One region of the Sporosarcina sp. FA15 genome, then DNA from elsewhere that is predicted to be linked to it. Evidence: a T-box and tRNA genes for the amino acid it is inferred to sense, from the RefSeq annotation. Region 1 holds a T-box; the other regions hold tRNA genes.
What was found. The T-box of region 1 lies ahead of pheS (phenylalanine--tRNA ligase subunit alpha). A T-box ahead of a tRNA ligase gene usually reads a tRNA of that ligase, here a tRNA-Phe.
Positions count from the first base shown of each region.

Region 2: it encodes a tRNA-Phe, which carries the amino acid that the T-box ahead of pheS (phenylalanine--tRNA ligase subunit alpha) is inferred to sense. The anticodon was not compared.
Region 3: it encodes a tRNA-Phe, which carries the amino acid that the T-box ahead of pheS (phenylalanine--tRNA ligase subunit alpha) is inferred to sense. The anticodon was not compared.

Region 1 is NZ_CP188818.1:591,103-598,139, forward strand. Features, by position in the region: gene ACP8HG_RS02870 (peptidoglycan D,D-transpeptidase FtsI family protein) at 1-555, shown strand, start outside; gene ACP8HG_RS02875 (TetR/AcrR family transcriptional regulator) at 890-1,453, shown strand; gene ACP8HG_RS02880 (DUF2798 domain-containing protein) at 1,642-2,157, shown strand; gene ACP8HG_RS02885 (universal stress protein) at 2,205-2,645, opposite strand; gene sspI (small acid-soluble spore protein SspI) at 3,181-3,393, opposite strand; gene ACP8HG_RS02895 (TrmH family RNA methyltransferase) at 3,485-4,249, shown strand; T-box leader at 4,311-4,541, shown strand; gene pheS (phenylalanine--tRNA ligase subunit alpha) at 4,622-5,659, shown strand; gene pheT (phenylalanine--tRNA ligase subunit beta) at 5,673-7,037, shown strand, end outside.
Region 2 is NZ_CP188818.1:3,667-10,703, forward strand. Features, by position in the region: rRNA gene ACP8HG_RS00010 (23S ribosomal RNA) at 1-1,302, shown strand, start outside; rRNA gene rrf (5S ribosomal RNA) at 1,456-1,571, shown strand; tRNA gene ACP8HG_RS00020 (tRNA-Val) at 1,638-1,713, shown strand; tRNA gene ACP8HG_RS00025 (tRNA-Thr) at 1,738-1,813, shown strand; tRNA gene ACP8HG_RS00030 (tRNA-Lys) at 1,820-1,895, shown strand; tRNA gene ACP8HG_RS00035 (tRNA-Leu) at 1,926-2,007, shown strand; tRNA gene ACP8HG_RS00040 (tRNA-Gly) at 2,016-2,090, shown strand; tRNA gene ACP8HG_RS00045 (tRNA-Leu) at 2,098-2,183, shown strand; tRNA gene ACP8HG_RS00050 (tRNA-Arg) at 2,205-2,281, shown strand; tRNA gene ACP8HG_RS00055 (tRNA-Pro) at 2,308-2,384, shown strand; tRNA gene ACP8HG_RS00060 (tRNA-Ala) at 2,466-2,541, shown strand; tRNA gene ACP8HG_RS00065 (tRNA-Met) at 2,564-2,637, shown strand; tRNA gene ACP8HG_RS00070 (tRNA-Ile) at 2,645-2,721, shown strand; tRNA gene ACP8HG_RS00075 (tRNA-Ser) at 2,739-2,831, shown strand; tRNA gene ACP8HG_RS00080 (tRNA-Met) at 2,874-2,948, shown strand; tRNA gene ACP8HG_RS00085 (tRNA-Asp) at 2,952-3,027, shown strand; tRNA gene ACP8HG_RS00090 (tRNA-Phe) at 3,087-3,162, shown strand; tRNA gene ACP8HG_RS00095 (tRNA-Gly) at 3,170-3,243, shown strand; tRNA gene ACP8HG_RS00100 (tRNA-Ile) at 3,248-3,324, shown strand; tRNA gene ACP8HG_RS00105 (tRNA-Asn) at 3,326-3,400, shown strand; tRNA gene ACP8HG_RS00110 (tRNA-Ser) at 3,410-3,500, shown strand; tRNA gene ACP8HG_RS00115 (tRNA-Glu) at 3,511-3,582, shown strand; gene ACP8HG_RS00120 (TraR/DksA C4-type zinc finger protein) at 4,440-5,168, opposite strand; gene ACP8HG_RS00125 (1,4-dihydroxy-2-naphthoate polyprenyltransferase) at 5,353-6,264, opposite strand; gene ACP8HG_RS00130 (isochorismate synthase) at 6,428-7,037, shown strand, end outside.
Region 3 is NZ_CP188818.1:4,320,339-4,327,375, forward strand. Features, by position in the region: rRNA gene ACP8HG_RS20525 (23S ribosomal RNA) at 1-921, shown strand, start outside; rRNA gene rrf (5S ribosomal RNA) at 1,068-1,183, shown strand; tRNA gene ACP8HG_RS20535 (tRNA-Asn) at 1,228-1,302, shown strand; tRNA gene ACP8HG_RS20540 (tRNA-Ser) at 1,307-1,398, shown strand; tRNA gene ACP8HG_RS20545 (tRNA-Glu) at 1,422-1,496, shown strand; tRNA gene ACP8HG_RS20550 (tRNA-Val) at 1,662-1,737, shown strand; tRNA gene ACP8HG_RS20555 (tRNA-Met) at 1,806-1,880, shown strand; tRNA gene ACP8HG_RS20560 (tRNA-Met) at 1,962-2,036, shown strand; tRNA gene ACP8HG_RS20565 (tRNA-Asp) at 2,040-2,115, shown strand; tRNA gene ACP8HG_RS20570 (tRNA-Phe) at 2,175-2,250, shown strand; tRNA gene ACP8HG_RS20575 (tRNA-Thr) at 2,264-2,339, shown strand; tRNA gene ACP8HG_RS20580 (tRNA-Tyr) at 2,353-2,437, shown strand; tRNA gene ACP8HG_RS20585 (tRNA-Trp) at 2,443-2,516, shown strand; tRNA gene ACP8HG_RS20590 (tRNA-His) at 2,544-2,619, shown strand; tRNA gene ACP8HG_RS20595 (tRNA-His) at 2,656-2,731, shown strand; tRNA gene ACP8HG_RS20600 (tRNA-His) at 2,766-2,841, shown strand; tRNA gene ACP8HG_RS20605 (tRNA-Gln) at 2,852-2,923, shown strand; tRNA gene ACP8HG_RS20610 (tRNA-Gly) at 2,928-3,002, shown strand; tRNA gene ACP8HG_RS20615 (tRNA-Cys) at 3,011-3,084, shown strand; tRNA gene ACP8HG_RS20620 (tRNA-Leu) at 3,126-3,206, shown strand; gene ACP8HG_RS20625 (SRPBCC family protein) at 3,385-3,837, shown strand; gene ACP8HG_RS20630 (hypothetical protein) at 4,171-4,686, opposite strand; gene ACP8HG_RS20635 (B3/B4 domain-containing protein) at 4,716-5,408, opposite strand; gene queG (tRNA epoxyqueuosine(34) reductase QueG) at 5,465-6,604, shown strand; gene trmL (tRNA (uridine(34)/cytosine(34)/5-carboxymethylaminomethyluridine(34)-2'-O)-methyltransferase TrmL) at 6,722-7,037, shown strand, end outside.

The DNA.
Region 1 (7,037 bases):
ACCTATACAACACTTCAATTGGCTCAATATGTCTCAACAATTGCAAATGGCGGTTATCGGATAGCTCCAAAAGTATTAAAAGAAATACGCGAACCATCTGAGGATGGTGAAATTCTTGGTTCTCTCATTCAAGAAACAGAGGTCAATATTTTAAATAGGATTCAGAGTACTGATGCGGAAATTGATCAAGTGAAGCGTGGTATGCATTACGTGTATTATGCACCTAAAGGAACGGCCTCGAATCATTTTGCTGGAAAAGACTATGATGGAGCAGGGAAGACGGGAACCGCACAAGCATTCAGTTCAGGGAAATCGACAATCAATCTATCCCATGTGGGGTTTGCACCTTACGAAAATCCGGAAATTGCTTATGCGGTTCTTATCCCAAACATTACTACAAAGCCAGGAGATCACACAACTGGCGCTCAAAATAAAATTATCCAACAAGCAGTAGACGAATATTTTAAGCTGAAAGTAAAAAGAGCTAAAGAAGAAATTTCTACAGCAGCCGAGCAACCAATCATACAGGCACCTAAAAAAGAATCTGAAAAATAAAAGTAGGGAAACCAGAAGAATGGTTTCCCTACTTTTTCAATAGATAAAAGCCTAAGCCGCTATCTATGATGAAAATGAAATTAAGCTCTTCGAAAAGAGAATCCGCTCCTATAAAATACGTATAGTCTTCTTGTCAATTAAATTTAAAAGAATATTCATGGATATTCCTCCGCCTATCGCTAAGAAAAAACTCCTAGAATTCTAAAATAACCCCTTCAAATAAGGCGTGTTCTTTGTCATCTGAAATTCGAAAAAATGAAAACTGTAATTCTGGGTAAAATTTTGTTATACTTACAAACAGACCAGTTGGTATGTGGAAGGAGATACATCATATATGGATATAAAATCGCAATTAATTGATACTGCTACGACCCTTTTTCAACAAAAAGGATATAAAAATGTTGGACTTAACGAGATTTTAAAAGCTTGTAATGTTACAAAAGGAGCGCTCTATCATCATTTTCCAAACGGAAAAGAAGAATTATTGATTATTTGTTTACAAGGTTTAAATGAGGCCATTACCACAGATATCAAAGCTATTTTCAGCAGGCATCTATCAGCTAAGGACGCAATACTCTCAATGATTGATAAGTTAATTCGGGATTTTGAAAAAAGTGGCACCATTATCGGCTATACATTTAGTAGCATTGTCAGTGAAATGGCAACGATGAGTGAACCAGTCCGTACTGCTTGTAGTGCTCTATATGAAAACATTCAACACCTTTACTATGAGAAACTTATAACGGAAGGCTATTCGAGTGAATCAGCTTCCGCTATCGCATTGTTGATGACAGCTTCGATTGAGGGTGCAATGATGCTTTGTTTGACGCAAAAATCCGCAACACCTTTGAAAACAATTGCCACATTATTGCCGGGTATATTAAAAGTGAACAAGTGAATTCGACAGAACCCGTTAATATTGTGTTTGTTAAACTGAGTGCATCTTTAGTGTAAATTACATTTACTGCGGTTTTATTGATATATCTTACGATTATTCACTCCATAGCGTGATTTGTTATTGGCATATTCATCGATGTATTTAACGTAGGTCTCAAATATGAATTTTGAAAGGAAGAAAAACAAACTATGCATCAAGAAAACAGACTACCGAAAAACGGTAAAGAGGGCGCGTTATTTGGCGCAATTATCGTAACATTATCAGTATTAACAATGGGACCAATCAATATGATCCTTGCTGCTGGAGGCTTCAACAAAGATGTTGCAATGAACATGCTAATCGTGTTACCTATTATTTGGGTTTTCGTCATGATAATTGAACCGGTAGCAATCGGTCGTTTTGCAGAATTTTTATCATCTAAATTCATTTCGCCAACAGATGGTTTTGCTGCTCGTATTATGTTCCGTACAATTTTCACAGTATTAGGTATGTCATTTACAATGACATTTGTTGGGGTTATCATTGGGGATGGTTTTACAACTGATATCTTTGCACACTTTATCCAAATCTGGCCCCGTAACTTCTTACTCGCCCTATTTTTAGAGAGCGTAGTTATCCAACCATTTGCACGTTTAGTAATGGTTAAAATGCACGCAGCGCAAGATAGAAAAGCCGCAGTTCAAACGAATACACAAAATATCTAAAAAAATCGCTCAGACTTTTTGAAAAGTCTGAGCGATTTTTTTATTATTCATTCAGCAGGCGTACGGACGACTAAAACATCGCATTTAGCTGAACGTACGATTGCTTCAGATACAGAACCAATTAAGTAGCGCTCTACTGGCGTATGCCCCGTAGCGCCGCAAATAATTAAGTCTGCCTTCACCAATTTAGCAATCTCTTTTGTAATCACCGTTTTAGGTGAACCATATTCAATAATGATAGTTACATTTTCAACGCGAGCAGCTGCTGCGCGTGCTTTATAGCGTTCTAAAATTTGTTGAGATTGTTCTTTGACTTGCCCAGCAATTTCTTTATCAAGTGGTCCCAAGTAGCGCGTATCAATAATGTTAACGAGGTTTAATTGTGATCCTTGATTTCGATATGCAATCTCAAGTGATTTACGAAATGCAAAATCGGCCTCTTTTGAACCATCTACAGCTACTACAATACTTTTATAATCAGTTGCCATTAGTCATAAACTCCTTTTAAAATTATGTAATAAATCAGTTGTAGTTATTTTGAATTCACATTTTTCGATTTTTTCATGAACAAATACAATATAACATTAATCAATGCAAATACTAAAACGACTATAAAATTTTTCGGATTTTCCAATATACTTTTCTTCGAGTTTTTCTTTCTATTTTCACTGCTTTAAAAAGTGGATAGATGGGGTCGTGGAAAAAGGAATTCGAGTCGGAACGAATGGGGAAAATGAATTTGAAGTAAATACGGCATGCCTGGATTGGCACGCATACCGCCGCACTCATCGGGTTATTGTATGGAGCAAGCAAAGTGAACACAACAATATGGATGACCATCAGTATTGCATTATGGATACTTGTATTTGGCTTTGCAACGCCGAAGGACTTTAATTTCTTTTTGGAAAATAGCTAGTTCTTAAAATACAAAAGCCGCTCATTAATTGAGCGGCTTTACGTTTATCCAAACGCCGTGATAGAAGATTGCGCCGGTGATAGTGCTCCGTGAAATCTTTGCATAATTCAACTTGCCGCAAATACTTGTGCTAGCTCTCCGGCCATCTTTGTTTTTTCTTGTTCTCCTGCATGATTCCATAGCTTTTCGAAAAACACCCCTAGTCCAGGTAACAGGTGCTCTTCACCTCGTTTAATAGCATCTTCCACAACGTTACGGATATCATCCGCTGTATTATTCGTCATGTTTGCTGAAATGGCATCTCTTATTTGAAAATCCATTTTATCAACCTCCCACTTTCATTTTGGACACAAATATCGCCAACTATACCGTCATTTGATACACTGAAAAGAAAAAGGCGGTAACGTACATATGAAACGAATTGAATCATCACAAAACGCACTCGTGAAACATTGGAAAAAGCTTGTCACAACACGAAAAGAACGCGATCAGTCGAAAGAATTCCTTGTCGAAGGTTTTCATCTCGTCGAAGAGGCATTAAAAAGTAACGGGACAATTCTCGCGTTGATCACCCGTGACGGAGTTGAAATACCTCAAGGATGGTCTATCGAAGGTGTAAAGCTTGTTGAGATAACAGAGGCAATTGCGAAAGAAATTTCGGAAACGGAGCAGTCGCAGGGTATTTATGCACATTGCCGTCAGCCGGAGCATGCCGAAGAGGATTATTCAGCATGGAAAAAACTTTTGTTAATTGACGCAGTCCAGGATCCTGGTAATGTCGGAACGATGATTCGGACGGCAGATGCTGCTGGAATGGATGCAGTTATTCTTGGAATGGGGACCGCTGATTCGTATAACCCGAAAACAGTACGTTCTGCGCAAGGCTCACATTTCAATATTCCAATCGTCAAGGGTGATCTTATTGAATGGACGGCTAAGGCGAAAGAAGCGGGCATCCAAGTTTTAGGGACAGGATTGAAAAATGCTGTAAATCATTCTGATATCTGGCCACAAGACGAATTTGCATTAATTGTTGGAAATGAAGGCAGTGGCGTCAATCCGGATTTGCTTGAGATGGCGGATAATACGGTCAAGATTCCAATGTACGGCAAAGCAGAATCGTTAAACGTCGCAGTGGCAACGGGCATCCTGCTATATACGTATTCTAAAGTGTGAAAACTAGCATGTTGTTGATGATCAAATCATAATCGGGTATACTATTGGTTATGAACAGAAATGAAAAGCAATGATCGGGAAAAGTAAACAATACATGAGCCGAAAGGGAGTCCGCGCCTTGACTGAAAGCGCAGATGGGTAAATGATTGTCGAAGTTCACCCCGTGAGCTGCCGCCAGGACCAGCGTAAGCTGTAAAGGTGTGCCGGTGCCGGACCGTTATTCCGATTTGAGTGATCATATCTTCGGGTATGATAATCAGGGTGGTACCGCGAAATCGTCCTCGTCCCTTTTTTAAGGGGCGGGGTTTTTATTTCGTCTAGTTTCGGGCGCCAGACGCCCTACACTTTTTTTATTTTGAAAGGAGAATTGACATGGAAGCACAATTAGAACTGTTGAAAGTAGAGGCGCTTGCAAAAATTGAAGCAGCTTCAGATGTAAAATCATTGAATGAAGTTCGTGTAGCCTACTTAGGGAAAAAAGGGCCAATTACTGATTTGCTGAAAGGCATGGGGAAACTTCCTGCTGAAGAACGTCCGAAAATGGGGGCGCTTGTCAATGTTATTCGTGAGGCAGTGACAGAAGTGCTCGAAGACCGTATGGCGAAACTTGAAGAATTAGCCATCAACGAACAGCTTGAAAAAGAATCGATTGATGTAACATTGCCTGGACGTCCTGCACGTACTGGAAATCACCATCCGTTAACACGTGTTGTTGAGGAAATCGAAGACTTCTTCATCAGCATGGGCTATGAAATTGCTGAGGGTCCTGAAGTTGAGAAAGATTATTACAACTTTGAAGCGCTGAACTTGCCAAAAGGCCATCCAGCACGTGATATGCAAGATTCGTTCTACATATCCGAAGATATTCTTCTTCGTACACATACGTCTCCAGTTCAAGCACGGACGATGGAAGCGAAAGGCGGCGCGCCGATTAAGATTATATGCCCAGGTAAAGTGTACCGTCGTGATAGTGACGATGCGACGCATTCTCATCAATTCACGCAAATTGAAGGGCTTGTTATTGGTGAAGATATCCGCATGAGCGACTTGAAAGGGACACTTTCTTTATTCGCTAAAAAAATGTTTGGCGATGAGCGTGAAATCCGTCTGCGTCCGAGCTTCTTCCCATTCACGGAACCGTCTGTTGAAATGGATATTTCATGTTTTAAATGTGGCGGAAACGGCTGTAACGTTTGTAAGAAAACAGGCTGGATCGAAATTTTAGGTGCCGGTATGGTACACCCGAATGTACTGGAAATGGCTGGTTATGACCCCGCTGTTGTATCAGGTTTCGCTTTCGGTATGGGACCTGAACGTATTGCAATGTTGAAATATGGTGTGGAAGATATCCGTCATTTCTATACAAATGACGTGCGGTTCGTATCGCAATTCCACCGGACGGAAGCTTGAGGAGGAGACGAATATGTTAGTATCTACAAAATGGTTAAGTGAATATGTAAATATAGAGGGAATTTCTACGGCAGACCTTGCGGAGAAAATTACACGTTCGGGCATTGAAGTTGATTCCATCATCGACCGTTCGCATGGTATGACGAACATAGTTGTGGGTTATGTGTTGGAATGTGTGAAACATCCTGAAGCGGATAAGTTGAATATTTGTCAAGTGGATGTTGGGGAAGAAACTACACAAATTATTTGTGGTGCTCCCAACGTTGCAGAAGGGCAAAAAGTCATTGTTGCACGTCCAGGTGCAGTACTACCAGGCGGCATGAAGATTAAAAAGGCAAAACTGCGTGGTGAGGAATCGAACGGAATGATCTGTTCACTTCAAGAGCTTGCAATTGAAGGCAAGCTTGTACCAAAAGCATATGCAGAAGGAATCTATGTGCTTCCTGAATCAGCTGTACCAGGTGAATCCGCACTCCCGCTGCTTGGTCTTGATGATCAAGTGCTTGAATTCGATTTAACGCCTAACCGTTCAGACGCACTCAGCATGATAGGCGTTGCGTATGAAGTTGGAGCGATTTTATCACAAGGTATACAACTCCCTGAAATTAACTACACGGCTTCAAATGAAAAAGCCGAAGATATGCTGAAACTGCGTATCGATGCAAAAGAAGAAAATCCGATGTACGTAGCGAAAGTCGTTAAAAACGTTAAAGTAGAAGCATCGCCGTTATGGCTTCAAAACCGTTTAATGGCTGCTGGAGTACGTCCACATAATAACGTTGTCGATATTACAAACTTTGTCCTGATGGAATACGGTCAGCCGCTTCATGCATTTGACTATGACCGTCTTGGAACAGGTGAAATCGCTGTCCGTCTTGCGGAACAAGGTGAAAAAATCATGACATTGGATGATACTGAACGGACACTGGAAGCGCATCAACTTGTTATTACGAATGGTAAAGAACCTGTAGCGATTGCTGGCGTAATGGGCGGATTAAATACGGAAGTACATGATGGAACGACGACGGTTGTCATCGAATCTGCTTACTTCTCATCAGGATCTGTCCGCCGTACTTCGAGAGAGCTTGGACTTCGTAGTGATGCGAGTACACGTTTTGAAAAAGGAGTCGATCCTAATCGAGTCGAAGCAGCAGCAGAACGTGCCGCACAGCTTATGGCTGAAATTGCGGGGGGCGAAGTGCTTGCTGGATCTGTCATTGTTGATGAACTCGATAAAACGCCTGTACGCATTACTGTTTCACCGGATTATATTAACAATCGCCTTGGTATGAAGATCCCTCTTGAAGAAATGCTAGCTATTTTAGACGGATTACAAATCCCTACAGAAGCGGTGAACGGAAAATTGATCATTGACGCA
Region 2 (7,037 bases), 590 kb from region 1:
CGAGGCGGGAGGTGCCTGTACCGCAAACCGACACAGGTAGGCGAGGAGAGAATCCTAAGGTGATCGAGAGAACTCTCGTTAAGGAACTCGGCAAAATGACCCCGTAACTTCGGGAGAAGGGGTGCTCTGGTAGGGTGTTAAAGCCCGAGAGAGCCGCAGTGAATAGGCCCAGGCGACTGTTTAGCAAAAACACAGGTCTCTGCAAAACCGCAAGGTGAAGTATAGGGGCTGACGCCTGCCCGGTGCTGGAAGGTTAAGAGGAGAGGTCAGCGCAAGCGAAGCTTCGAATTGAAGCCCCAGTAAACGGCGGCCGTAACTATAACGGTCCTAAGGTAGCGAAATTCCTTGTCGGGTAAGTTCCGACCCGCACGAAAGGCGTAACGATCTGGGCACTGTCTCAACGAGAGACTCGGTGAAATTATAATACCTGTGAAGATGCAGGTTACCCGCGACAGGACGGAAAGACCCCGTGGAGCTTTACTGTAACCTGATATTGAATTCCGGTGCAGCCTGTACAGGATAGGTAGGAGCCTTGGATTCCGGAGCGCTAGCTTCGGATGAGGCGTTGGTGGGATACTACCCTGGCTGTATTGGACTTCTAACCCATGCCCCTTATCGGGGCAGGAGACAGTGTCAGGCGGGCAGTTTGACTGGGGCGGTCGCCTCCTAAAGAGTAACGGAGGCGCCCAAAGGTTCCCTCAGAATGGTTGGACATCATTCGTAGAGTGCAAAGGCATAAGGGAGCTTGACTGCGAGACCTACAAGTCGAGCAGGGTCGAAAGACGGGCTTAGTGATCCGGTGGTTCCGCATGGAAGGGCCATCGCTCAACGGATAAAAGCTACCCCGGGGATAACAGGCTTATCTCCCCCAAGAGTCCACATCGACGGGGAGGTTTGGCACCTCGATGTCGGCTCATCGCATCCTGGGGCTGTAGTCGGTCCCAAGGGTTGGGCTGTTCGCCCATTAAAGCGGTACGCGAGCTGGGTTCAGAACGTCGTGAGACAGTTCGGTCCCTATCCGTCGCGGGCGCAGGAAATTTGAGAGGAGCTGTCCTTAGTACGAGAGGACCGGGATGGACATACCTCTGGTGTACCAGTTGTCTTGCCAAAGGCATCGCTGGGTAGCTATGTATGGACGGGATAAATGCTGAAAGCATCTAAGCATGAAGCCCCCCTCGAGATGAGATTTCCCATTACGCAAGTAAGTAAGATCCCTCAAAGAAGATGAGGTTGATAGGTCTGGGGTGGAAGCACGGCGACGTGTGGAGCTGACGGATACTAATCGATCGAGGACTTAACCAATTTTGAAAAGGGCTTGATTACCCTGATTCTGTGTAGCACAATGTCTGTTTTATTCAGTTTTGAGCGAATAAGTACCGTTCATAAAAAAAGTACTTGCAATTAATTAGATGATATGTTATAATAATTATTGTCTTTGAGAAAAGATCATACAAGTCTGGTGACGATTGCGAAGAGGTCACACCCGTTCCCATCCCGAACACGGAAGTTAAGCTCTTCAGCGCCGATGGTAGTTGGGGGTTTCCCCCTGTGAGAGTAGGACGTCGCCGGTCTTGTAACAATTATTACATAGGTTTATGAATAGGACGAACAACTGAAGTTTGTCGCACTTATACCCAGGAGGATTAGCTCAGCTGGGAGAGCACCTGCCTTACAAGCAGGGGGTCGGCGGTTCGAGCCCGTCATCCTCCACCATTTTATTTATAATGAAAACTATTAGCCGGAGTAGCTCAACTGGTAGAGCAACTGACTTGTAATCAGTAGGTTGAGGGTTCAAGTCCTTTCTCCGGCACCACTTTTCGAGCCATTAGCTCAGTTGGTAGAGCATCTGACTTTTAATCAGAGGGTCGCAGGTTCGAATCCTGCATGGCTCACCATTTTTATGACTTAGTGTCATAATTTATATTGCGGGTATGGCGGAACTGGCAGACGCGCTAGACTTAGGATCTAGTGCCTTCGGGCGTGGGGGTTCGACTCCCTTTACCCGCACTTATAATGCGGAAGTAGTTCAGTGGTAGAATACGACCTTGCCAAGGTCGGGGTCGCGGGTTCGAATCCCGTCTTCCGCTCCATATTTTTGCCGGGGTGGCGGAACTGGCAGACGCACAGGACTTAAAATCCTGCGGTAGGTGACTACCGTACCGGTTCGATTCCGGTTCTCGGCATTAATAACTTTTCACTTATATGCGCTCGTAGCTCAATTGGATAGAGCACCTGACTACGGATCAGGAGGTTGTGGATTCGACTTCTGCCGGGCGCACCATTATGTTTTTAAACTTTATAATTCTTCGGGACGTAGCTCAGCTTGGTAGAGCACTTGGTTTGGGACCAAGGGGTCGCAGGTTCGAATCCTGTCTTCCCGACCATTAAGCTTTTTAAGCAGATTCGCCGCTTAAAGAATATACCATTTTAAGTAGATTTGTGCTTTAATAATTGCCAGCTATAATGGGGCCTTAGCTCAGCTGGGAGAGCGCCTGCCTTGCACGCAGGAGGTCAGCGGTTCGATCCCGCTAGGCTCCACCAACACAATTTTAATAAAGATCCTGGCGGCGTAGCTCAGCTGGCTAGAGCGTACGGTTCATACCCGTGAGGTCGGGGGTTCGATCCCCTCTGCCGCCATCTTAAAGGACCTTTAGCTCAGTTGGTTAGAGCAGACGGCTCATAACCGTCCGGTCGCAGGTTCGAGTCCTGCAAGGTCCACCACTATTATATACAGCCATGGAGGTATACCCAAGCCCGGCTGAAGGGATCGGTCTTGAAAACCGACAGGGGAGTCAAATCCCGCGGGGGTTCGAATCCCTCTACCTCCTCCATTTTTAACTAGTGGTGAAATTAAATAGTACTTATATTGTTGTCGCGGGGTGGAGAAGTGGTATCTCGTCGGGCTCATAACCCGAAGGTCACAGGTTCAAATCCTGTCCCCGCAACCAAATGGTCCCGTGGTGTAGCGGTTAACATGCCTGCCTGTCACGCAGGAGATCGCCGGTTCGATCCCGGTCGGGACCGCCATTTTTATTAATACTATAAGGTTTAGAATAAGTTAACGACTTAATGTAAACTAAATACGTGGCTCAGTAGCTCAGTCGGTAGAGCAAAGGACTGAAAATCCTTGTGTCGGCGGTTCGATTCCGTCCTGAGCCACCATTGTTATGCGAGTGTAGTTTAGTGGTAAAACCTCAGCCTTCCAAGCTGATGATGAGGGTTCGATTCCCTTCACTCGCTCCAAAAAGGGCCTATAGCTCAGCTGGTTAGAGCGCACGCCTGATAAGCGTGAGGTCGATGGTTCGAGTCCATTTAGGCCCACCATTCCGCAGTAGCTCAGTGGTAGAGCAATCGGCTGTTAACCGATCGGTCGTAGGTTCGAGTCCTACCTGCGGAGCCATTTATATATGGGGAAGTACTCAAGCGGCTCAAGAGGTGCCCCTGCTAAGGGTATAGATCGCGAAAGCGGTGCGAGGGTTCGAATCCCTCCTTCTCCGCCATATATAATTTGGCCCCTTGGTCAAGCGGTTAAGACACCGCCCTTTCACGGCGGTATCACGGGTTCGAATCCCGTAGGGGTCATACATAAAAGTAGCTTTACAAGTTCTTAATGAACTTGTAAAGCTACTTTTTAATTTGTTTATATATAGTTTTCTAGTTCACTTAAATTCTCACTATATATGTTGAATTAAAGAATCCCATTGAATCTACTGTGGCGCTCAATAAGGAGAGAGTTATAATTCGGGGTGTGGATTGTAGAACGCTTGACGCTTTGGGGATGCCTTTCACCGTAAGCCTGGATATCGCTTCGCATCCAGTCTCACGGCTTCGGCGACCCCTTTGCCGCGCCTGCACTAGGGTGTTCATTATCGAGAGAAATGTGATTTTGAGATGTATATGCCGAGATTATAAGGTGATTACTAGTTGATACTGCTTATATTCAAGAAAGACGTACTCCAGGTTGCAGATTTCATCACAGATAATGAAATGCTCTTTCTCATATAGACCATCCAGCGTCGAAGCGATATTGGTAGGAGTTCTGTTTCATTCTTAAATAAAAAAGACAAGACTATGTAGAAGACTTCAGCCGCCAAAATTATATCTTTGGCGGCTTTTATCCAGTTAAGAAGCCCCGCTATTCTTTCGTCCCAAAAAGCTCTAGCATTTCGTGTACTTATGCCTTTGGAGAGCAACGGATGGATAACCACCAAACGATTCCCGAAAAATGTGTAGGGTGCTACGAAGTCGCATCCCTACACATCAAGATATCTCGATAATAGTAAAGAGGTCGTTCTATCTAAAGCAACTCAAAGGCAACTGCACACGCAGCGCCTAGTGTTTGATTAAATCATTTACTGGTTACTTTTGGTTAATTAACATACGTGAGCTAAAATATCCTGAAAAGAAACACCATAAGCAATGGCCTATGGTGTTTCTTTTCACTTCTTCTGATCCTCTATATAACTATCTTTTTCATGATAAGGAATATCTCCGAGAGGGGATTCGATTCCTTCATCATCCAGTTCCGCTTCATATTTCTCTGAGGCATCGGACCTGATGAAACCGCGTGACTTTCCATTTATATCGGTTCCTGTGAATTCTTCAAATTCTTCGGTTGCACCATCTGAAATTCCGCTGTCGTATAACGTATTGTAGTCATCGTGATCTCCGCTGAAATCGGAAGGAGTTTCTGATGTTCCAGATTTTGCGATTTCCTGAAAGCTGTCTTCGCCATCCCGGGCCGCTCCGGAAAATGAATTTGGGTTGGCCATGGTAAGCGTATCTTCTTCGACAGGTCGATCATTGGGGATTTCTTGCTCAGTCGCATGGTCGATGCAAAGAGTTGTGTAAGGAACTGCTTCAAGTCGCCCAAATGGTATATCTTTTTGGCACACTTCACATTTCCCGTAAGAACCGTCCACCATCGCTTGTAAGGCGCTTTCTACTTTATCTAATTCAGAGCCGGCATGAACGTTTAAAGCCATGTCCTTCTCTCTTTCAAACAGTTCTGTACCCATATCACCGGGATGATTGTCATACATCGACAGCTCGCCGGCAGCTTCTTGTGCACTTTCCTTAATATCTGTTTCTTCTTCTGTTTTTGTTAAGTGATCCTTCATTTCATATAGTTCTTTTTTTAGAGTGGCTTTTTGTTTATCGTTCAACAAGTTTTGTCACGTCCTTTTTAGTAATGGCATTAGTCTGCACATACACACCGTACTTAATAAACAAAAGTACAGATTGTTGACTATCGTTACTTAACTTTCCTTTATTTCGTTCCATCTAAACATATAAATCAGAAAAAGCGTAAAGCTTCGAGTTAAATCGAGGCTTTACGCTTTTTTTTATTAGTTAGAGCAGATGCCCAATGAGTATTCCGATCCCTAATAGTAAGCCGAATAAAGTGTTCGTAACTGCAGTGTTTTTCATCGCAGGCATCACATGTATTGGGATGTGATTTTTTCGGAACACAGTAATCGCTCCAATCGGCTTTTTGACACTAAGAAATACAAGCAGTGCCCATGGAGTAAGATGACCGAAGAGAATCATTGCAATAATCCAGCCATAGGAAATAATGAAAAATAGCATTAGGATTGTAATTGCGTTGTAGCGGCCCACAAGAATAGCGAGTGTTTTTCGTCCGCCTTCCTTATCGCCTTCTAAATCACGTATATTATTTGCTAGCATAATACCTGCGACTAGCAACATACTTGGGATAGATAGCAGAACCGCTTCTGTCGTTACTGTTTCTGTCTGGATATAAAACGCAATAAGGATAAGTAACATTCCCATGACAACACCGGAAAACAGTTCTCCAAATGGCGTGTAGGCGATAGGATACGGTCCTCCAGTATAAAAGTAGCCTACCATCATTGACAGGATCCCGACGACTGCGAGCATCCATGAGGTTTCCATACATATATAGATACCAATAAGGACGGAAATCCCGTAAAGCATAAAGGCAAGATTCAACACGGTTTTTGGTTTTACACCATTACGGACGATTGTACCGCCGATACCAATGGACTGTTCTGTATCAAGTCCTCTTTTAAAATCATAATATTCATTGAACATATTCGTTGCCATTTGGATGAAAACACTCGCGACGAGCATGGCGATGAATAAAGGAAAATGTAATTTTCCGTAAGTTAGTGCAATCATGGTACCGAGAAATACAGGTGCAAAGGCTGCCGTTAGTGTATGTGGACGTGTAAGCTGCCACCAAATACGCCAGCCTTTATCCGCTTTTATTGTCTGTTGCAATTTGGCTCTCTCCCTATCCTTTTAATGACCCTATCTATTGTACTCCAAAATGGGTGGAGTGAACATATGGACTGCTTATTATGTGCTGAAACGACATTGATTCGGTATGATAGACTATAGGTATTGTTTTAAATCAGTCGAATGAATGTACGGAGGGAAAATAATGAATCGGAAGTTGACCGCTACCCGTGAATCTCAATTAAATGTTAGGCAGAATGAGCTGCGTTTTTTTACAGAAACTGTCGATGCGGGGAGAATCTCACCACTTGCGTTTTTTGAAGCAGGGGATTCGTGTTACAAAGATGAACGTTTCTATTGGCAAAATGCAGATAAAACTTTAACGCTTGTTGGTATTGGACATGCTACGGTATTAACAAGTGATGGAACGAATGATCGTTTCACACATATTTCAACAAGTTGGAAAAAATTATGTAGTGCGCTTATTAAAGAAGAAAATGATCGGGAACCTGTTCTTTTTGGAGGTTTCTCGTTTGATCCGAAAAGTGTTAAGCAATCAGAGTGGGATGCATTTCCATCGGCCCATTTCGTTGTACCTTCTTTCCAGTTGTCGATTACGAATGGCAAGACAGAAATTTCCATTAACCTCGTAACAAAAAGCAACGATGGGGCAGAACAGTTTGAGAAGTTAAGGGATGAAAGAGACCGTCTAATTCATATCGCGCAAGTCGAGGAATCCGCTCTGCTTACAAAACCGGAAGTTGTGTCAATAGAGGAACTTTCGAAAGAACATTATCTGGAAACCGTTGCAGATG
Region 3 (7,037 bases), 890 kb from region 1:
CGATCTGGGCACTGTCTCAACGAGAGACTCGGTGAAATTATAATACCTGTGAAGATGCAGGTTACCCGCGACAGGACGGAAAGACCCCGTGGAGCTTTACTGTAACCTGATATTGAATTCCGGTGCAGCCTGTACAGGATAGGTAGGAGCCTTGGATTCCGGAGCGCTAGCTTCGGATGAGGCGTTGGTGGGATACTACCCTGGCTGTATTGGACTTCTAACCCATGCCCCTTATCGGGGCAGGAGACAGTGTCAGGCGGGCAGTTTGACTGGGGCGGTCGCCTCCTAAAGAGTAACGGAGGCGCCCAAAGGTTCCCTCAGAATGGTTGGACATCATTCGTAGAGTGCAAAGGCATAAGGGAGCTTGACTGCGAGACCTACAAGTCGAGCAGGGTCGAAAGACGGGCTTAGTGATCCGGTGGTTCCGCATGGAAGGGCCATCGCTCAACGGATAAAAGCTACCCCGGGGATAACAGGCTTATCTCCCCCAAGAGTCCACATCGACGGGGAGGTTTGGCACCTCGATGTCGGCTCATCGCATCCTGGGGCTGTAGTCGGTCCCAAGGGTTGGGCTGTTCGCCCATTAAAGCGGTACGCGAGCTGGGTTCAGAACGTCGTGAGACAGTTCGGTCCCTATCCGTCGCGGGCGCAGGAAATTTGAGAGGAGCTGTCCTTAGTACGAGAGGACCGGGATGGACATACCTCTGGTGTACCAGTTGTCTTGCCAAAGGCATCGCTGGGTAGCTATGTATGGACGGGATAAATGCTGAAAGCATCTAAGCATGAAGCCCCCCTCGAGATGAGATTTCCCATTACGCAAGTAAGTAAGATCCCTCAAAGAAGATGAGGTTGATAGGTCTGGGGTGGAAGCACGGCGACGTGTGGAGCTGACGGATACTAATCGATCGAGGACTTAACCAATTTTGAAAAGGGCTTGATTACCCTGATTCTGTGTAGCACAATGTCTGTTTTATTCAGTTTTGAGCGAACAAAATTAATTATTTTGTAAAAACGCTTGCAAGTAACAACAAGACATGATATAATTAATCTTGTCTTGTGGAAAATAGTTCAGTGACGATTGCGAAGAGGTCACACCCGTTCCCATACCGAACACGGAAGTTAAGCTCTTCAGCGCCGATGGTAGTTGGGGGTTTCCCCCTGTGAGAGTAGGACGTCGCTGGTCTGTTAGTCCAAAAGAAGATACTTAATGTATGTTCTTAATATTATTCCGCAGTAGCTCAGTGGTAGAGCAATCGGCTGTTAACCGATCGGTCGTAGGTTCGAGTCCTACCTGCGGAGCCATTTAGGAGAGCTGTCCGAGTGGCCGAAGGAGCATGATTGGAAATCATGTAAGCGGCTAACGCTGTTTCAAGGGTTCAAATCCCTTGCTCTCCGCCAGATTCATATAAATGATAAATTAAGGCCCCTTGGTCAAGCGGTTAAGACACCGCCCTTTCACGGCGGTATCACGGGTTCGAATCCCGTAGGGGTCACCATAACTTTTTAGAAATTCATCATTAAGCACGTAGACTTTAATTCAGTAATTCGAGCATAGCACACTCTCGTTAAAATTGGGAGAAGGAAGGAGCGTACATTAGTACGTGACTGACTGAGCGAATGAAGCTGACAAAGAGATGCGCCGCTTATCGCAATTTTACCCAGGAGGATTAGCTCAGCTGGGAGAGCACCTGCCTTACAAGCAGGGGGTCGGCGGTTCGAGCCCGTCATCCTCCACCATTAAGTTTTTTAAGCAGATTCACCGCTTAAAGAAACTTACATATATTTAATTATATAAATACTATTGTCGCGGGGTGGAGAAGTGGTATCTCGTCGGGCTCATAACCCGAAGGTCGCAGGTTCAAATCCTGCCCCCGCAACCAAATTTTATCATGATACAGCAGATCATATAGCTGACATGTAAATCATTAGCTCTTTATCAAATGAATACATTATATTGTTGTCGCGGGGTGGAGAAGTGGTATCTCGTCGGGCTCATAACCCGAAGGTCGCAGGTTCAAATCCTGCCCCCGCAACCAAATGGTCCCGTGGTGTAGCGGTTAACATGCCTGCCTGTCACGCAGGAGATCGCCGGTTCGATCCCGGTCGGGACCGCCATTTTTATTTTTCTTATAAGGTTTAGAATAAGCTAATATCTTAATGTAAACCAAATATGTGGCTCAGTAGCTCAGTCGGTAGAGCAAAGGACTGAAAATCCTTGTGTCGGCGGTTCGATTCCGTCCTGAGCCACCATTTTAATATTTGTGCCGGAGTAGCTCAACTGGTAGAGCAACTGACTTGTAATCAGTAGGTTGAGGGTTCAAGTCCTTTCTCCGGCACCATTTACACCTATATGGTGGGGTAGCGAAGTGGCTAAACGCGGCGGACTGTAAATCCGCTCCCTACGGGTTCGGCGGTTCGAATCCGCCCCCCACCACCAGTTTTAGGGGCATAGTTTAACGGTAGAATAGAGGTCTCCAAAACCTTTGATGTGGGTTCGATTCCTACTGCCCCTGCCATTTTTTTTAGTATAATCTAATATTATGGCGATTGTGGTGAAGTGGTTAACACATCGGATTGTGGTTCCGACACTCGAGGGTTCGATTCCCTTCAGTCGCCCCATTTATCTATCCAATTAAAACAAACTTATATATCATGGCGATTGTGGTGAAGTGGTTAACACATCGGATTGTGGTTCCGACATTCGAGGGTTCGATTCCCTTCAGTCGCCCCATTTTATATTCAATTAAAACAAACTAGATATCATGGCGATTGTGGTGAAGTGGTTAACACATCGGATTGTGGTTCCGACACTCGAGGGTTCGATTCCCTTCAGTCGCCCCATTTATCTTTTTGGGGTATAGCCAAGCGGTAAGGCAACGGACTTTGACTCCGTCACTCGTTGGTTCGAATCCAGCTACCCCAGTTTCGCGGAAGTAGTTCAGTGGTAGAATACGACCTTGCCAAGGTCGGGGTCGCGGGTTCGAATCCCGTCTTCCGCTCCATCATCTACGGCGGCATAGCCAAGCGGTAAGGCATGGGTCTGCAACACCCTTACCACCGGTTCGATTCCGGTTGCCGCCTCCAATTTTCTTATGTATCGTTGTTCGTAAACTAAATAGTGTTATGCCCGAGTGGTGGAATGGCAGACACGTCGCACTCAAAATGCGATGCCGTAAGGCGTGCCGGTTCAAGTCCGGCCTCGGGTATCAGATGAAAAACACAACTTCGGTTGTGTTTTTTTGTGTTTAATTTCTACTATATAAGTTGACTTAACTGAGTGAACGTGGGCTTTGGCTACCCCTAGCACTTTAAAGAATTCAATGTAATTTAATTCTTTATTTCAATATATATTTAGATAAAAGAATAGAGAGTAGGGGAAACATTATGCCATTAATTGAACACCAGGAGTTCATTCAAGCCTCGGTAGAACGTTGCTTTGATCTTGCCCGAGACGTGGATATTCATACCCGTACAACAGAGGGGACGAAAGAGAAGGCTGTCGGTGGGGTGACAACAGGTTTATTGCTGGCCGGGGATATTGTTACATGGGAGGCCGTTCATTTCGGTATAAGACAAAGACTAACTGCCAAAGTAACGGTGATGGATATACCGTATATGTTTGAAGACATAATGGTGAAAGGAGCATTCCAATCTTTTCACCATATTCATGAGTTTATTGAGAAGGATAATGGCACTCTGATGATTGACAGATTTCAATATAGATCACCCTGTGGAGTGATTGGTGTTATTGCGGATAAGTTGTTTTTGGAAAGCTATATGAGAAACTTTATTGTGAGTCGAGCAAGAGCTCTGAAGCATATTGCAGAAAATGAGTAAGAGGCATTTCATCAGGAAAAGTCGACTTGATAAACTTGGTGGCACAAGTTTTCTAGAGAGTGGAACCTGGACGTTACTAATAGATGGTGAGAAAACACAGCGGTTCAAAAATGGGTAGTAAACAAAATCGCTCCTTACCGCCGAAGCGTAAGGAGCGATTTTCATAGAGGGGATCCGATGACACTAGTTTGGGTTGTCCATTGCAATTGCCTTGGTTGGTCATTGGGGATTGGTCACAAAGTAAATGGTGACAGGTTATTGGTTTGCCTGCAATTTAAATTGGATTGATCCCTACTCTATGCCCTGGAGAGGAGTCTCACCTTTCCAAGGGCATTAAAAGTACTTCGTATCATCAAATTTCAAGACAATCGAATAGTTTTTTGCATTAATAGAATTAGATAACTTATGTGCATCCTTTTCTGCTTGCAATGATTTCACCCGATAATCCTCAGGATCGAATAAAGCAACACGGTATACGACCGTACCTTCAGAGTAGCCGTATTGAATCTCTTCTTTTTCTGCCATAGAGAGTTCTTTGTAAAAGCGGGCTTTTGCACGTAATTGTATGGCAAGTTCAATCGCTTCGACAATCGCAAGTTGTTGCCCTTGGAACTCGATTTCATTATCGATATTGGCACGATACATGAGACGGTCGAGCACTCGACTATCTAAACGGACTTCATCCAATTCTGTTTCTACGATTTTAAGGCTACGTGGTCCTTGATCAGGGGTGTTGCCTTTTTCTACATTCGTAAAGGCTACGCGTCTCATTTCATCTTCAAGCTCATGAATTCGTTTTGTTAAAACACTTTTTAATTTTACAGCTTCAGCGAGTGTTATGTTGCTCACTTGTTCATTCCCCCCATTTAGAAACATTGTCAGTCAACTATAATGGAAGTTTGTCCCTCGTGCAAAACATATGAACGAACATCTCCACCACTAAGACTAGTAAACATGTTCCCACATGCTGTTGTCAGTTCAAACGCTTCAGTAGCATCCATGGACGGGCGTAGGAAGAAGATATGTAACGCGTCTGTCGTATCTTCTGTTACAGCGCTACGTATAGAATCGACATATGGACTACCGAATGGGCTATAATCATCTTTTAACAGTAGAATGTTTTGTAATGAATTAAAACGACCATTCAATCCATCATATCCATCCTCTTCTGTCCCTGAAGTAACGACTATATCGCCGACAATTTTTTCGAGGTCATAGATGCCTACTGGAATTTCGTGCTGCAAGGAAAAGAAGTTATTCAAGTCGACAGCATTGTGGAATGGATCGATGTAGTTTTGCTTCTTAATCCGGCGCATAAGTGCTTCTGTAGAATGACGGTATCGATTAGGGTCTGCGCCAAGTGCTTTCCACACAGTACGCCATTCTTTAATGCCAGGGAATTCGGGGACGGACTTGTTCTCCAGCTCAAAGAAAAGTTGCTCTTGGAATAATTGCAATTTTCCTTTTAGCATTTGAGGCGATTCTGACACTGTAATTTTGGTATAATGATTAATGCCCAATTTTAATCCGGGTACGGCACCTAAAAGCTTCATATCCATTTCAATAATCAATGACTTCACCCTTTATATAGTTTAATTCAATAGTAGCATAGTGGAGGCGATACAGTGTGAATGCTGTTCAGTTGCAACAGTCAGTGAGGGACTATGCGGAGTCAATCGGCATCGACAAAATTGGTTTTACAACAGCTGCACCATTTCGTGAGTTGAAAAACCGCTTGAAGCGGCAGCAAGAACTAGGCTATCAGTCGGGTTTTGAAGAAAAGGATTTAGATAAACGGACAGAACCTGCTCTTTTGCTTGATCAAGCAGAAAGCATTATTGCAATTGCTGTAGCTTATCCATCCAAAATGGCAGATTCTCCGAGAGGAAAAAAAGGTGAGCGACGGGGCATTTTTTGTCGTGCATCGTGGGGGACAGATTATCATACGGTCCTTCGTGAGAAGCTGAGACTGCTTGAGGAATTTATACTAGAACATGCACCTGAGGCAAAGGTTCGCTCGATGGTAGATACGGGTGAGCTTGCAGACCGCGCTGTTGCAGAACGGGCGGGGATTGGATGGTCGGCAAAAAACTGTTCAATAATTACGCCGGAATTCGGTTCGTATGTGTACCTGGGTGAAATGATTACCAATATCCCTTTTGCGCCGGACGTTCCAATGGAAGATGAATGTGGGGATTGCACACTTTGTCTTGACGTATGTCCAACTGGTGCATTGATTCAGGGAGGCCAATTAAATGCGCAGCGTTGTATTGCTTTCCTTACACAGTCGAAAAAGCCAATTCCGGAAGAATTTCGTGCGGAGTTTGGTAATCGAATATACGGGTGTGATACATGTCAAACGGTATGTCCGAAAAATAAAGGAAAGCATAATTTGCATCAGCAAGCATTCCAAGCAGACCCTGAACTGGCGAAGCCGCTTCTTCAACCAGTGCTCAGGCTGTCGAATCGAGAATTTAAAGAGAAATTTGGACATGTATCAGGATCTTGGCGCGGAAAAAATCCGATTCAGCGAAATGCAATTATTGCACTCGCACATTTCAAGGAGGAGTCTGCGGTACCAGAATTGATCAGTATGTTAGAGAACGATCCGAGACCCGTCATTCGTGGTACGATTGCATGGGCACTTGGTCGAATTGGTTTGGATGAAGGATATGTAGCGATTAAGGAAGCATTATCGAAAGAGGAAGATCCGGAAGTGCGTGCTGAATTAGAAAAGGCAGCGGATACTTATATACTGAAGAAATGAATGCCTATATAAACTAAACGAAGGCTCCTTACAAGAGGCAGCAGAAGTAAATTCAATGGGGTTCTATATTTCAACAAATCTATAGTAAGAAAAAGTTTAATTGGAGGAATCACTGAGATGGCCATACACGTAGCGTTATTTGAACCACAAATCCCTGCAAACACAGGGAACATTGCAAGGACATGCGCAGGAACAGGAGCGAAACTTCATCTTGTGAAACCGCTTGGGTTTTCGACGGACGACAAAATGTTGAAACGTGCGGGGCTCGATTACTGGGAGCACGTCGATATTACATATCATGAAGGAATTCGTGAGCTATTCGCGGCGAATCCCGATGCTGTTTTTTACTTTTTGACAAAACACGGTGAAAGGACTCATACTGCATTCGATTATTCTGATGGTGCAACAGATATATTTTTCGTCTTCGGTAAAG